3 regions of the Nonomuraea sp. NPDC050328 genome follow, and region 2 is predicted to be linked to each of the others. Evidence: riboswitches for the same ligand, from Rfam matches in the RefSeq annotation. Region 2 holds a riboswitch; each other region holds the start of a gene.
The links. A riboswitch is a leader RNA that binds a small molecule or an ion and turns the genes downstream of it on or off. The one in region 2 is predicted to bind glycine.
Positions count from the first base shown of each region.

Region 1 (4,524 bases), on a different contig from region 2:
CGGCCAGGTGCTGCCCCACGATCGCGTAGGAGCCGTCGCTCGCCCCGCCCACCCAGCGCCACTTCGTGCGCGTGTCGCCCCAGCCGCGGCCCGCCCCGTCGGCCAGCCGCCGGGTCGAGACGGTCGTGCCGGGCAGCCGGTAGGGGTCGACGGTGTGCCAGAAGTCGGAGTAGTGGTCGCGCTGCCCGGCGGCCCACCAGTAGAGCATCCCGGAGCCGGTGTGCCAGCCGCGCAGGTTCTCGCCGTTGCCGTGCTCGTAGTGCCCGATCCGGTAGGAGGACATGCTGAGCGCCGCGGTCCAGCCCGGCCGGCGGTGCACCGCGCGGGCGCTCATCGGGAACAGCCGGTGCCCCACCGGCTCGGGGGCCGCGGGCACGCTCGCGTCGGCCAGCAGGTCCTCGAACCCCGCCCGGTAGCCGCCCCGCTCCGCCCAGCCCTTCACCAGCGACCGCCAGCGGGCCCGCTCCGCCGCGGGCGCCGACTCGCCGAGCAGCAGGACGGCCGAGGCGATGGCCTGGCCGCGCCGGTGGTCACCGTACGGCCGGCGCGCGATCCCCCGGCCGCTGACCAGGTCCATGCAGAGCCCGTCCAGCACGAAGGGCGCGAAGCTGCGCTCCACCTGGTCGAACAGGAACCGCCCGTCCACCTCCCACGGCGTGCCGCGCACCAGCGCCAGCATGATCGCCGCCCCGGAGAGCAGCACCGCCCCGTAGCCGCCCTGGTAGGGGATGGTCGTGTGCTGGAGGAAGGACCCGTCGCGGTAGAACCCGTCGCCCTTCTCGACGTAGCGGAAGACCGGCGTCAGCGCCTCGGCCGCCCGCCGCACCTCGTCCGGCTCCTCCACCACGATCGCGCGCAGCAGCCGGACCAGGCACAGGTCCACCCGGTTGGCGCCCGTGCTCCGCCCCCGGTAGGCCCTCAGCCGGTTGTCCGGCACGAAGTGCCGCACCGCCTCGGCCAGGGCCCGGTCGCGCGAGCCGATGAGCACGGCGGCGTCCAGCAGCTTGCGCGGGACCCCGATCTCCCAGTCCCACCAGTTGCCGACCGGCTCGGCGCCCTCGGCGTACACGTGCCGCACGTAGTGGGCCAGGCCCTCGGCGGTCGCCTCGGCCAGGCCGGGATCGCCGGTGATCGCGTGCGCCCTGGCCATCGTCTGCAGCCGCGCGGGCGTGTCGTCGAGCGACGGGTAGGGCAGGTCGGCCCAGAGCCCGCCGCGGGCGGGCCGCATGCTCGCCCGGTGCCCGGCCGCCGCCTGTTCCACCCTCCCCGCGTACGGCACCGCCGTCACCTCACGCCAGCGGCGACGCAACAACGGGAAGGTGGCGTCGGGCGTGTGGGCGGGCCGGGCCGGGAGGAGCGTGGCCAGCGTGCCGAGCGCGGCGAGGCTGCCCAGCCTGGCCAGTGCGCGCCGCGAGAGGGGGGACACAACGGTGATTATCCGCGACTTGTTGACACGACGGCTGAGCCGTACCTAATGTCCTGACCTGGACAACATGTCCTGACCTGGACAACTGCATAAGCCCATGATCCCGCGCGGGAGAGTCCACAGGCTGTGGACGCCGAAGGAGCAAACCTCCCCGGAAACTCTCAGGCCCAAGACCGCGTGGAGGAGGCGAACTCTGGAAAGAGGCGCACCCGGCGTCTCGCCCACGGGGCAAACCGCACGCAAGCGCGGTGAATCTCTCAGGCCTATGACAGAGGGGGAGGCCCTACGGCTACGTGAGGAGCCTCATGCTCGACGCACCCCTGTCCGCGGTCGACCCCGAGATCGCGGCGGCGCTGGACGCCGAACTCGACCGCCAGCGCACCACCCTGGAGATGATCGCCTCCGAGAACTTCGCGCCGGTCGCGGTCATGCAGGCGCAGGGCAGCACCCTCACCAACAAGTACGCCGAGGGCTACCCCGGCCGCCGCTACTACGGCGGCTGCGAGCACGTGGACGTCGTCGAGCAGCTCGCGATCGACCGCGTCAAGGCGCTGTTCGGCGCCGAGCACGCCAACGTGCAGCCGCACTCCGGCGCGCAGGCCAACGCCGCCGCCATGCACGCGCTGATCACGCCGGGCGACACCATCCTGGGCCTCGACCTCGCCCACGGCGGCCACCTGACGCACGGCATGCGGCTCAACTTCTCCGGCAAGCTCTACAACGCCGTGGCCTACCACGTCTCGGAGAGCGACAACCGGGTGGACATGGCCGAGGTCGAGAAGCTGGCCCTGGAGCACCGGCCCGCCCTGATCGTCGCCGGCTGGTCGGCCTACCCGCGCCACCTCGACTTCGCCGAATTCCGCCGGATCGCCGACCTGGTCGGCGCCCGGCTCATGGTGGACATGGCGCACTTCGCCGGCCTGGTCGCCGCCGGGCTGCACCCCAGCCCGGTGCCGCACGCCGACGTCGTCACCACGACCACGCACAAGACGCTCGGCGGCCCGCGCGGCGGCGTCATCCTGTCCACCGCCGAGCTGGCCAAGAAGATCGACTCCGCGGTCTTCCCCGGCCAGCAGGGCGGCCCGCTGGAGCACGTCGTCGCGGCCAAGGCGGTCGCCTTCAAGCTCGCCGCCACCCCCGAGTTCCGCGAGCGGCAGGAGCGCACGCTGGAGGGCGCCCGCATCCTGGCCGCCACGCTCACCGGCGCCGGGCACCGCCTGGTCACCGGCGGCACCGACGTGCACCTGGTGCTGGTCGACCTGCGCGAGTCGGTCCTGGACGGCAAGCAGGCCGAGGACCGGCTGCACTCCATCGGCGTCACGGTCAACCGCAACGCCGTGCCGTTCGACCCGCGCCCGCCGATGGTCAGCTCCGGGCTGCGCATCGGCACCCCCGCGCTGGCCGCCCGCGGCTTCGACGCCCGGGACTTCACCGAGGTGGCCGCGGTCATCGCCGAAGCGCTGCGCCCCGAGCTCAACCCGCCCGCGCGCACCCGGCTGCGGGCCAAGGTGGCCGAACTGGCGCAGCGGAGGCCGCTCTACCCGGAGCTGTGACCGTTCACCTGCCCTAGCTTGACCCAAGCGGGGATAGGAATCCGGACATGAGCACATCAGGGGCGGGGAGCGTGGCCACCGCCGCGCTCAGCGCCCCCGATGTTCATCCTGCTCCGGTTGACGGCGGTGTCCCCCCACGACCGGGACACCGCCTTCAGCCGGACCTGAGCGCCCGCTCGATCTCGGCCAGCACCCCCGGGTCCTCGATCGTGGACGGCGGCCGGTAGGTCCTGCCGTCGGCGATGGCCCGCATCGTGCCCCGCAGGATCTTGCCCGACCGGGTCTTGGGCAGCCGGGCGACCACGCTGACCCGCCGGAAGGCCGCGACCGGGCCGATGCGCTCGCGCACCAGCGCCACCAGCTCGGCCTCGATCTCCGCCGCGGGCCGCGCCGTCCCGCTCTTGAGCACCACGAAGCCGGCCGGGACCTGCCCCTTGAGCTCGTCGGCGACCCCGATGACCGCGCACTCGGCGACGTCGGGGTGGGTGGCGACGACCTCCTCCATCGCCCCGGTGGACAACCGGTGGCCGGCCACGTTGATCACGTCGTCGGTGCGGCCCATGACGAACAGGTAGCCGTCGGCGTCCAGGTGGCCGCCGTCGCCGGTGAGGTAGTAGCCCGGGTAGCGGGCCAGGTAGGCCGACTCGAAGCGGTCGTGGTCGCGGTAGAGCGTGGGCAGCGTGCCCGGCGGCAGCGGCAGCCGTACCACGATGGCGCCCTCGACCCCGGGCGGGCACTCCGCGCCGTTCTCGTCCAGCACCCGCACGTCGTAGCCGGGCACCGGCACGGTCGGCGAGCCGGGCTTGGGCGGCAGCGGTTCGAGTCCCATGCAGTTGGCCGCGACCGGCCAGCCGGTCTCGGTCTGCCACCAGTGGTCGATCACCGGGACGCCCAGCAGGTCGGAGGCCCAGTGGTAGGTGTCCGGGTCGAGCCGCTCCCCCGCCAGGAACAGGTAGCGCAGGCCGTGGTCCTTCACCAGGTCGCCGTTCGGGTCCTCCTTCTTGATCGCGCGGATCGCGGTCGGCGCGGTGAACAGCGTCTTGACGCCGTACTCCCCCGCCACCCGCCAGAACGCCCCGGCGTCGGGCGTGCCGACCGGCTTGCCCTCGTACAGCACGGTCGTGCAGCCGGCCAGCAGCGGCGCGTAGACGATGTAGGAGTGCCCGACGACCCAGCCCACGTCGGAGGCGGCCCAGAAGACCTCGCCGGGCCCGGTGTCGTAGACGGCGGCCATGCTCCAGTGCAGGGCCACCGCGTGGCCGCCGTTGTCGCGCACGATGCCCTTCGGCATGCCGGTCGTGCCCGAGGTGTAGAGGATGTAGAGCGGATCGGTCGCCGCCACCCACTCGCAGCCGGCCGGCTCGGCCCCGGCCACGGCGGTGGCCCAGTCGAGGTCGCCCTCGCCCATGGCCGCCTCGCACTGCGGGCGCTGCAGGATCACGCAGTGCTCCGGCCGGTGCGCGGAGGCGGCCAGGGCCGCGTCGAGCAGCGGCTTGTACTCCACGATCCGGCCCGGTTCCAGGCCGCAGGAGGCGCTCAGCACGA
Region 1 covers NZ_JBITIW010000004.1:197,683-202,206, reverse strand. Annotated here, with positions in the region: partial or broken gene ACIBG7_RS17165 (polysaccharide lyase 8 family protein) at 1-1,228, opposite strand, end outside; glycine riboswitch at 1,525-1,612, shown strand; gene glyA (serine hydroxymethyltransferase) at 1,732-2,979, shown strand; gene ACIBG7_RS17155 (propionyl-CoA synthetase) at 3,134-4,524, opposite strand, start outside.
Region 1: linked by a shared signal. The riboswitch ahead of glyA (serine hydroxymethyltransferase) and the one ahead of gcvP (aminomethyl-transferring glycine dehydrogenase) in region 2 are both predicted to bind glycine.

Region 2 (4,524 bases):
TCCGCGTGCTTGGCGATCTTGGCGTCGAGGTCGGCCAGGTCGACGTTGCCGTCATCGTCGCAGGCGACCACGACGACGCGCATGCCGGCCATGACCGCGCTGGCCGCGTTGGTGCCGTGCGCCGAGGACGGGATGAGGCAGACGTCGCGCTCAGCGTCGCCGTTGGCGCGGTGGTAGGCGCGGATGGCCAACAGGCCGGCGAACTCGCCCTGCGAGCCGGCGTTGGGCTGGATGGAGACGGCGTCGTAGCCGGTCACCTCGGCCAGCCAGCTCTCCAGGGTCTCGATCAGCTCCCGGTAGCCCTCGGACTGCTCCTCGGGGGCGTAGGGGTGGATGCCGGCGAACTCCGGCCAGGTGATCGGCTCCATCTCGGTGGTGGCGTTGAGCTTCATCGTGCACGAGCCCAGCGGGATCATCGAGCGGTCGAGCGCGATGTCCTTGTCCTGGAGCCGGCGCAGGTAGCGCAGCATCGAGGTCTCGGAGCGGTGGGTGTGGAAGACCGGGTGGGTGAGGTAGTCGTCGGTGCGCAGCAGCGCCTCGGGCAGCGCGGTGAGCTCCTCGCCGGCGGCGGGCGCCTCGATCGGCAGGCCGAGCGCGGCGGAGAAGGACTCCAGCACCTTGGCGACCTCGGCCGGGCCGGTCTTCTCGTCGCAGGCGACGGTGACGCGGTCGGCGTCGACCTGCCACAGGTTGACGCCGCGCGAGAGCGCCTCGGCGACGACCGCGGCGGCCTTGCCCGGCACCGAGGCGGTGACGGTGTCGAAGTAGTGCTCGGTCACCGGGACGCCGGCGCCGGACAGCGCGTGGCCGATCGCGGCGGCCTGGGCGTGCACGCGCGAGGCGATCCGGCGCAGCCCCTCGGGGCCGTGGTAGACGGCGTACATGCCGGCGATGACGGCCAGGAGCACCTGCGCGGTGCAGATGTTGCTGGTGGCCTTCTCGCGGCGGATGTGCTGCTCGCGGGTCTGCAGGGCCAGCCGGTAGGCCGGGTCGCCGTCGGTGTCGACCGAGACGCCCACCAGGCGGCCGGGCATCTGCCGCTGCAGGCCCTCGCGCACGGCCATGTAGGCGGCGTGCGGGCCGCCGAAGCCGAACGGCACGCCGAAGCGCTGCGAGGAGCCGATCGCGATGTCGGCGCCGAGCGAGCCGGGCGAGGCGATGAGGGTCAGGGCCAGCAGGTCGGCGGCGGCGACGACCTGCGCGCCGAGCTCGTGGGCCCGCTCGGCCACGGCGCGGAAGTCACGCACGGCGCCGGTGGCGCCGGGGTACTGGACCAGCACGCCGAAGCACTCCGGCAGCTCCTGGTCGAGGCGCTGGAAGACCAGCTCGATGCCGAGCGGCTCGGCGCGGGTGGCCAGCACCGCCTTGGTCTGCGGCAGCACGTCGTTGTCGACCACGAAGACGTTGCTCTTGGCCTTGCCGGCCCGGCGGGCCAGGGTCATCGCCTCGGCGGCGGCCGTCCCCTCGTCCAGCAGGGAGGCGCCCGCGACGTCGAGGCCGGTGAGGTCGGAGACCACGGTCTGGAAGTTGAGCAGCGCCTCGAGGCGGCCCTGCGAGATCTCCGGCTGGTAGGGCGTGTAGGCGGTGTACCAGCCCGGGTTCTCCAGCAGGTTGCGGCGGATGACCGCCGGGGTGACCGTGTCGTAGTAGCCCAGGCCGATCATGCTGGTCAGGACCTGGTTGCGATCGGCCAGGGCGCGCAGTTCGCCGATGACCTCGATCTCGCTCGCCGCGGCGGGCAGCTTGAGCGCGTCCTTGGCCCGGATCGCTTCCGGTACGGCTACCGCGACCAGATCCGCGACGGACTCGAAGCCCACGGCCTCCAGCATGCGCTGCTGCTCGGCGTCGGACGGGCCGATGTGACGGCTGGAGAAAAGCTCAGACATGAAGGGTGCCTCCTGGAGACAGCGCGCAGGCGGGTGCCGAGTCTCCCCCTCTGTCATCGCAACCTGAGAGCTTCACTCCCGAGGGAGCTTTCACCGTCGGTGAGACGCGCCTGGCGGGCGCGCCTGCTTTCCAGAGTCGCCTCGCCCGAGCGGTACCGGGTGCCTGAGAGATTCCGGGGAGGGTTGCTCCTTCGGCGCCCCACAGTTGCTGGGGACTCTCCCGCACGGGGTCGAAAGCTTCGCTGCCCAGATTACCCTCAGCCAATCCTCCGCGCACGTCGGCGCTGCGCGAGTTCGTCAGCCGGGTGGCCGGCCGAGGCGTTGCCGTCCTCGGCCGCCGTGGGTTCCCCCGGCAGCTCCGCGAGCGATCCCTCGACTTCCCGCCACACGCGGCCCAGCGCGATGCCGAACACGCCCTGACCGCCCTGGAGCAGGTCGATGACCTCGTCGGCGGAGGTGCACTCGTAGACGCTCACCCCGTCGCTCATCAGCGTGATCTGGGCCAGGTCGGCCACGCCGCGGTCGCGCAGGTGCTGCACGGCCGTGCGGATCTGCTGGAGCGAGACTCCGGTGTCGAGCAGCCGCTTGACCACCTTGAGCACCAGGATGTCGCGGAAGCTGTACAGGCGCTGGGAGCCCGAGCCGTGCGCGGCTCTTATCGTCGGCTCCACCAGACCCGTGCGCGCCCAGTAGTCGAGCTGCCTGTAGGTGATGCCGGCCGCCGCACAGGCCGTAGGGCCGCGGTAGCCGAGGTTGCCAGGCTGGGAGGCGGGCTCTTGGTCAAAGAGCAGCCCCTGTTCACCGGCACGCTGGCGCGCGTCCTCGCGCCGGGCCGGATCTTCCTGGCCGGCCCTGTTTCCCTCGCCGCTGCTGACCGCCACGCGGACCTCCGGCTTTCTCTCATCCCGCGGCCTGATCTGGGGGTTCTTCGGGCGACCGCGGGTTTCACTTGCACCGTAGGACCGTGACCATGCTCAGTCAACGATCCGCCCCGGCGAGTCGTGAAGCGTAAATGCTCTTATATAGCTACCCCGCGCGGCCGAAGTCCTCGGGCGTGATCTGGTCAAGGAACTCCCTGAACTTCTCCACCTCGTCCTCCTGGTCGTCGGGGATGACGACACCGGCTTCCTGGACGACTTCCTCGCTGGCGTAGATGCGCGCTCCGGTGCGCAGGGCGAGGGCGATGGAGTCGGACGGGCGGGCGCTGACCTCGACGCCGTTGGAGAAGACCAGGTCGGCGAAGAAGATGCCGTCACGCAGGGCGACGATGTTGACCGCGCGCAGGCTGACGCCGAGGGCGCTGAGCACGTCGCGGAACAGGTCGTGGGTGAGCGGCCTGGGCGGCGGCTCCTCCGCGGAGGCGAGCGCGATCGCCTGCGCTTCTGTCATTCCTATCCAAATAGGCAGGAATCGGTCACCACTCGCCTCCTTGAGCAGAACGATCGGCTGATTGGTGGGCATTTCAACGCGAACGCCCACTACTTCCATCTGCACCACGGGCTGCTCCGAAATCCGAAATGGCGACTGAAAAGCGAGCGACAGGCTCTTCCAACGTAACACCCGCAAGGCCCGGAATGTGCCCGATGCCTCAGCCGCCCAGCACCGACCGGACGCCGGAGCGCAGCAGGGCCGCGTGCAGATCCAGCAGCAGGCCGGTCAGCTCGCGGGCGTTCTCGTGGGCCTCGCCGATCGCTCCGGGGGCGCGCCGCTTCAGCACCGGGGCCACGGTCTGCTCGACCAGGCCGCACTCGCGCTCGGCCGCCGCCTTGACCGCCCGCAGGTGGCGGGCGTGCAGACCGAAACGGGCCAGCGCCCCGACCGTCCGCGCGATCTGGAGCGCCTCCTCGTCGTAGCGCCGGGCGACCGGCGCCAGCAGGCCGTAGTCCTCCAGCTCCGCCAGCGCCTCCTCGGTCAGCCCGGCCGCCTCCAGCAGCTCGTCGCGGCTGAGCCGTACCTCCTTGCTGTCCGGTACGGCACGCGGCCGGGACAGCTCCTCCAGCATCTTGTCCTTGATGACGCGCAGCGGCAGGTAGTGGTCACGCTGCTCGCGCAGGATGAAGCGGAGCTGTTCGACGTGCAGGTGGGTGAACTTGCGGTAACCGGAGGGGCTGCGGTCCGGCTCGATCAGCCCCTCCCCCTCCAGAAAACGGATCTTGGAGATGGTGACGTCTGGAAACTCGGACTTGAGCAGGGCGAGGACCTCGCCGATGCTCATGTGCGAGCGAGCCGCCTGCGCGCTCATCGAGAGAGGAACACCAGCCTGAACTTGCCGATCTGGACCTCGTCCCCCGAGTGCAGCGGCACCTCCTCGATGCGCTCCCGGTTGACGTAGGTGCCGTTGAGGCTGCCCACGTCACGGACGGTGAAGCGGCCGCCGGGGTGGCGGTAGAACTCCACGTGCCGGCGCGACACCGTGATGTCGTCGAGGAAGATCGTGCTCTCCGGGTGCCGGCCGACGGTGGTCAGGTCCTGGTCCAGCCGGAAGCGGCTGCCCGCGTTGGGCCCGCGCACGACGGTCAGCAGCGCGGCGCCCGGCGGGAGCTGCTCGACCAACTGCCGCTCGGCGAAGAGGAACTCCCCGGTCTCAGCCTCGTACGCCTCGATTCCCGCGACGGAGATCGTCGATGTGGTGTCCCCC
Region 2 covers NZ_JBITIW010000003.1:642,253-646,776, forward strand. Annotated here, with positions in the region: gene gcvP (aminomethyl-transferring glycine dehydrogenase) at 1-1,886, opposite strand, end outside; glycine riboswitch at 2,027-2,119, opposite strand; gene ACIBG7_RS14480 (MerR family transcriptional regulator) at 2,144-2,767, opposite strand; gene ACIBG7_RS14485 (bifunctional nuclease family protein) at 2,913-3,383, opposite strand; gene ACIBG7_RS14490 (MerR family transcriptional regulator) at 3,475-4,128, opposite strand; gene ACIBG7_RS14495 (FHA domain-containing protein) at 4,125-4,524, opposite strand, start outside.

Region 3 (4,524 bases), on a different contig from region 2:
GCGGCGTTCTCCTCGTTGACGGCCAGGGCGAACAGGCCGACCCAGTCCATGGTCTGGAGCGGGTCGTGCGAGGGCGTCTCGGCCTGGAGGCGGCGGTGGAGCTGGTGCGCGCGACGCCTGACCTTGAGGCCGCCGGGCAGGACGCCCTCCTTGCCGATGCCGCGGCGCACGCACTCGGACATCACGTGCCAGATGTCGAGCAGCTTGGCGCGGATCTCGGCCTCGGTGCGGCCGAAGGCCTTCTCGTTCTCCATCATCAGCCCGGAGATGGACAGCCCGGTCTCCGAGCACTGGGCGAGCAGCTCGGCCGCGGTGCTGAAGGGGTACGGCAGAGCCGTGTCGTCGGGCTTGATGCGGTCGGCGCCGGTGGCGTTCTCGTCCACGACGAAGCCGCCGCCGACGGAGTAATAGACCTTCTCCCGCAGCACGTCGCCGTTGGCGGCGTAGGCGGTGAAGCGCATGCCGTTGGGGTGGCCCGGCAGCGAGATCTTGCGTTCGAAGACGAGGTCCTCGCCGACGACGAAGGGGATGGTGTGCGTGCCGTACAGGTCGATCTTGCCGGAGGCGCGCATCTGGGCCAGGCGCTCGTCCACGGTGTCGACGTCGACCAGTTCGGGCTTCTCGCCGGACAGGCCCAGGAGCACGGCCTTGTCGCTGCCGTGGCCCTTGCCGGTCAGGCCGAGCGAGCCGTACAGGATGGCTTCGACCCGGGCGACGTCCGGCAGGAGGCCGTCGGCGTCGAGGCCACGGGCGAACTTGTGCGCGGCGGCCATGGGCCCGCCGGTGTGCGAGCTCGACGGACCGATGCCGATCTTGAAGAGGTCGAAGACGCTGATCGCCATTGACTTGCGCCTTTCACGATAAAAGGGGTACCGGGGCTCCGGACGAAGCCCCGGCCGGGAAGATCAGGACTCGCCGGAGGTGAGGGCGGTGTACTCCTCGGCGGACAGCAGGTCCTCCGCGTCGCCCTCCAGGCGGACGCGGAACATCCAGCCCTCGCCGTACGGGTCGCTGTTGACCAGGTCGGGCTTCTCCACGACGGCCTGGTTGACCTCGACCACCTCGCCGCTCACCGGGGCGTAGATCTCGCTCACCGACTTGGTGGACTCCACCTCGCCGATGGAGTCGCCCGCCTCGACGGTGGCGCCGGCCTCGGGAAGCTGCACGTAGACGACGTCACCAAGGGCCTCCGCGGCGTAGGCGGTGACGCCCACGGTCACGGTGCGGCCGTCGTCCAGGCCCGCGACCCACTCGTGCTCTTTGGTGTAGTTCAGGTCGTCAGGGATGTTGCTCACTTGTTCCTCCTGTAGAAAGGCAGCTCAACCAGGTCCATAGGCTCTTGGCTGCCCCGGGTGTCGACGGCTAGGCCGCCGGTGACGCCGGTGTCGACGTAGGCCATCGCGATCGGCTTGCCCAGGGTGGGCGAAGGGGCGCCGCTGGTGACCTCGCCGACGACCTGACCTCCGGCGACGACCGGGAACCCGTGGCGCGGGATCCGGCGGCCCTGGGCGACCAGGCCGACGAGGCGGCGCTTGGGCTCGCTCTCGCGGAGCGGTTCAAGCGCGGCCTTGCCGACGAAGTCGCCGGGCTTGTCGAATTTCACCACTCGGCCGAGGCCGGCGTCGAACGGGGTCAGGTCGGCGCTGAGCTCGTTGCCGTACAGCGGCATGCCGGCTTCGAGGCGGAGGGTGTCGCGGCACGACAGACCTGCGGGAATCATCCCGTACGGCTCGCCCGCCTTCATCAGCTCCTGCCAGAGCGCGACCGCGTCGGCGTTGCGGACGAAGAGCTCGAACCCGTCCTCGCCGGTGTAGCCCGTGCGGGCGATGAGCGCCTCGGCCCCGGCGACCGTGCCGGGCAGGCCGGCGTAGTACTTCAGGCCCGCGAGGTCGGCGTCGGTGAGCTGGGCAAGGATCTCCTGGGCCCGCGGCCCCTGGACGGCGATCAGCGCGTAGGCGTCGGAGCGGTCGTCCACGTCGGCGTCGAACCCGCCGGCCCGGTGGCGGAGCTGCTCGGCGACCATGAGGTAGTTGGAGGCGTTGGCGACGACCATGAACTCCTGGTCGGCCAGCCGGTAGACGATCAGGTCGTCGAGCACGCCGCCCTCGGCGTTGACGATCATCGTGTAGCGGGCGCGGCCCGGGACGAGCGCGGACAGGTGCCCCACCAGGGCGTAGTCCAGCAGCTCGCCGGCCTGCGGCCCGGTCACGTAGATCTCCCCCATGTGGGAGAGGTCGAACAGGCCGGCGGCCTCGCGCACGGCCCGGTGCTCGGCCGACTCGCTCCCGTAGCGCAGCGGCATGAGCCAGCCGGCGAAGTCGGTGAGGGTGGCGCCGAGACTCTCGTGGACGTCTCGCAACGGTGTGGGTCGTGCCATGTGTTCGCACCTCAGAGGCAGGGTCGGATGCCAGGATCCTCCCCCTCTGTCATGATGCCTGAGAGTTTCGCCTGGATGTTTGCCCAGACTTTCACCTTCGGCGAGGCGGCTTTCCCGGCCTGCTTTCCAGAGGTCACCCTGGCCCGTACGGTCCTTTGCCTTGAGAGGTTCGCGGGGAGGGCTTGCTCCTTCAGGGGCCCTGACCGGATGTCAGGGCTCTCTCCCGCACGGGTTCATCGGTGTCGCCTTCAGCCTAGTGGGCGGGACACCCTCTGCGAAACCCGCAAGAACCGCCTGCCGTACCACGAGAAGAAAGGTGGACGAGGGGCGGGCTCCGGCCTGGTCACCCTCAGGCCTGTCGCGCGGCCGCCCGGGTAGCCCCGGTCCCAGCTCGGCCGGCGCGAGCCGTACCCCTCGTCCACCTGCTTGACCGCGTGACCACAAACCCCCAGCCGTGGCCACGCGGGGTTCTCAGATGCGCTGCCAGAGCGCCGGGACGTTCGGCGGCTCCCATCCGGGCAGGGCGGTGTGGCCCTGCAGGCAGCGGTAGCTGACGCCCTGGTAGGTCACCGTGGCGCCGGCCGCGTAGACGGTGTAGGCCGTCCAGGTCGTCTCGCCCCCGCCGCCGCCGACGGTCAGCGAGAAGCTCGCCGAGCGGTCGGAGTTGCCGCGCAGGGTGATCTGGTGGGTCCCGGCCGGGGTGCCGGCCGCGACGGCGATCGTCACGGTGGCGGACTGGCCGGACTGGATCTGGACCGGGCTGAAGGAGACGGTCACGCCGGAGGGGGCGCCGGTGGCGGTCAGGCTGACCGGCTTGGCGTTCCCGCTGGTGACCGTGGTGTTCAGGGTCGCGGTCGTGCTCTGGCCCGGCTGGACGGTGGCCGAGGACGGGCTGACCGCCATCGAGTAGTCGTCACCGGTCGGGGTGCCGACGACCAGCGTGAAGGTCGCCGTCTTGGTGGAGTTGCCGCGCAGGGTGATCGGGTAGGTCCCGGCCGCGGTGCCGGCGCCGGCGGCGACGGTCACGGTGGCGGACTGGCCCGACTGGATCTGCGCCGGGCTGAAGGAGACGGTCACACCGGAGGGGGCGCCGGTGGCGGTCAGGCTGACCGGCTGGGCGCTGCCGCTGGTGATCGTCGTGGAGACGGTGGCGGTGGTGCTCTGGCCGGGCTGGACGGTCGCCGAGGACGGGCTGACCGCCATCGAGAAGTCGTTGCCGGGCTGCGAGGTCACCGCGAGCTGCCACAGGACGTGCGCGGCCGCGTCGGCGTTGCGGTCCAGGGCGGTGGTGTTGACGTTGGCCGGCCAGGTGTCGCACGCCGAGTGGTAGCAGCGGTCGAAGGACTGGTTGGCCTGGCCGCCCCACTTGGCCGCCTGGGCGGCGCTCTTGCGCTCGCTGGCGCCGGTGAAGACGCCGCCGACCCGCACGCCGGCGTTCTTGAACGAGGCGTGGTCGCTGCGGCCGTCGCCGATCCGCTCCGGCTCGGTCTGGATGCCGAGCGTGGCGTAGTAGTCGTTGAACAGGCGCTGCAACTGGGTGTCGTCGTCGTAGACGAAGTAGCCCGGGTTGGGCGAGCCGGTCATGTCGAAGTTGAGGTAGGCCTCGACGCCGGAGGCCCCGCCGTTCTGGACGTAGTACCGCGAGCCGACCAGACCCGACTCCTCGGCGCCCCACCAGCCGAAACGCACGTGCTTGCCGAGCGTCGGCCGCTGGGCGGCGACGGCGAGCGCGACCTCCAGCAGGGAGGCCGAGCCGGTGCCGTTGTCGTTGATGCCGGGGCCGGAGGTGACGCTGTCCAGGTGGGCGCCGAGCATGATGGTCGGGCTGGCGGGTCCCTGGGGCCAGTCGGCGATGAGGTTGCTGCCGCCGCTGAAGTTCTGGACGCGGGTGGTGTACCCGGCGGCGTCGAGCTTGCCCTTGATGTAGTTGAGCGAGGCGGTGTAGCCGGGCCGGCCGGAGGCGCGGTTGCCCCCGTTGGCCTGGGCGATCGACTGGAGCTGGCTCAGGTGCGCGGTGATGCTGCCGAGCGGGATGTCCGGGGCGGCGACCGCGCCCTGAGCGGGAGCGGCGGCCAGCCCGGTCAGCGTGAGCAGGCACGCGACTGCTGACAGAAGTGCTTTCTTCACGGGAAGAGCTCCTAGGAGGG
Region 3 covers NZ_JBITIW010000001.1:188,449-192,972, reverse strand. Annotated here, with positions in the region: gene ACIBG7_RS00825 (L-serine ammonia-lyase) at 1-842, opposite strand, end outside; gene gcvH (glycine cleavage system protein GcvH) at 906-1,295, opposite strand; gene gcvT (glycine cleavage system aminomethyltransferase GcvT) at 1,292-2,377, opposite strand; glycine riboswitch at 2,516-2,613, opposite strand; gene ACIBG7_RS00810 (M28 family peptidase) at 2,849-4,504, opposite strand.
Region 3: linked by a shared signal. The riboswitch ahead of gcvT (glycine cleavage system aminomethyltransferase GcvT) and the one ahead of gcvP (aminomethyl-transferring glycine dehydrogenase) in region 2 are both predicted to bind glycine.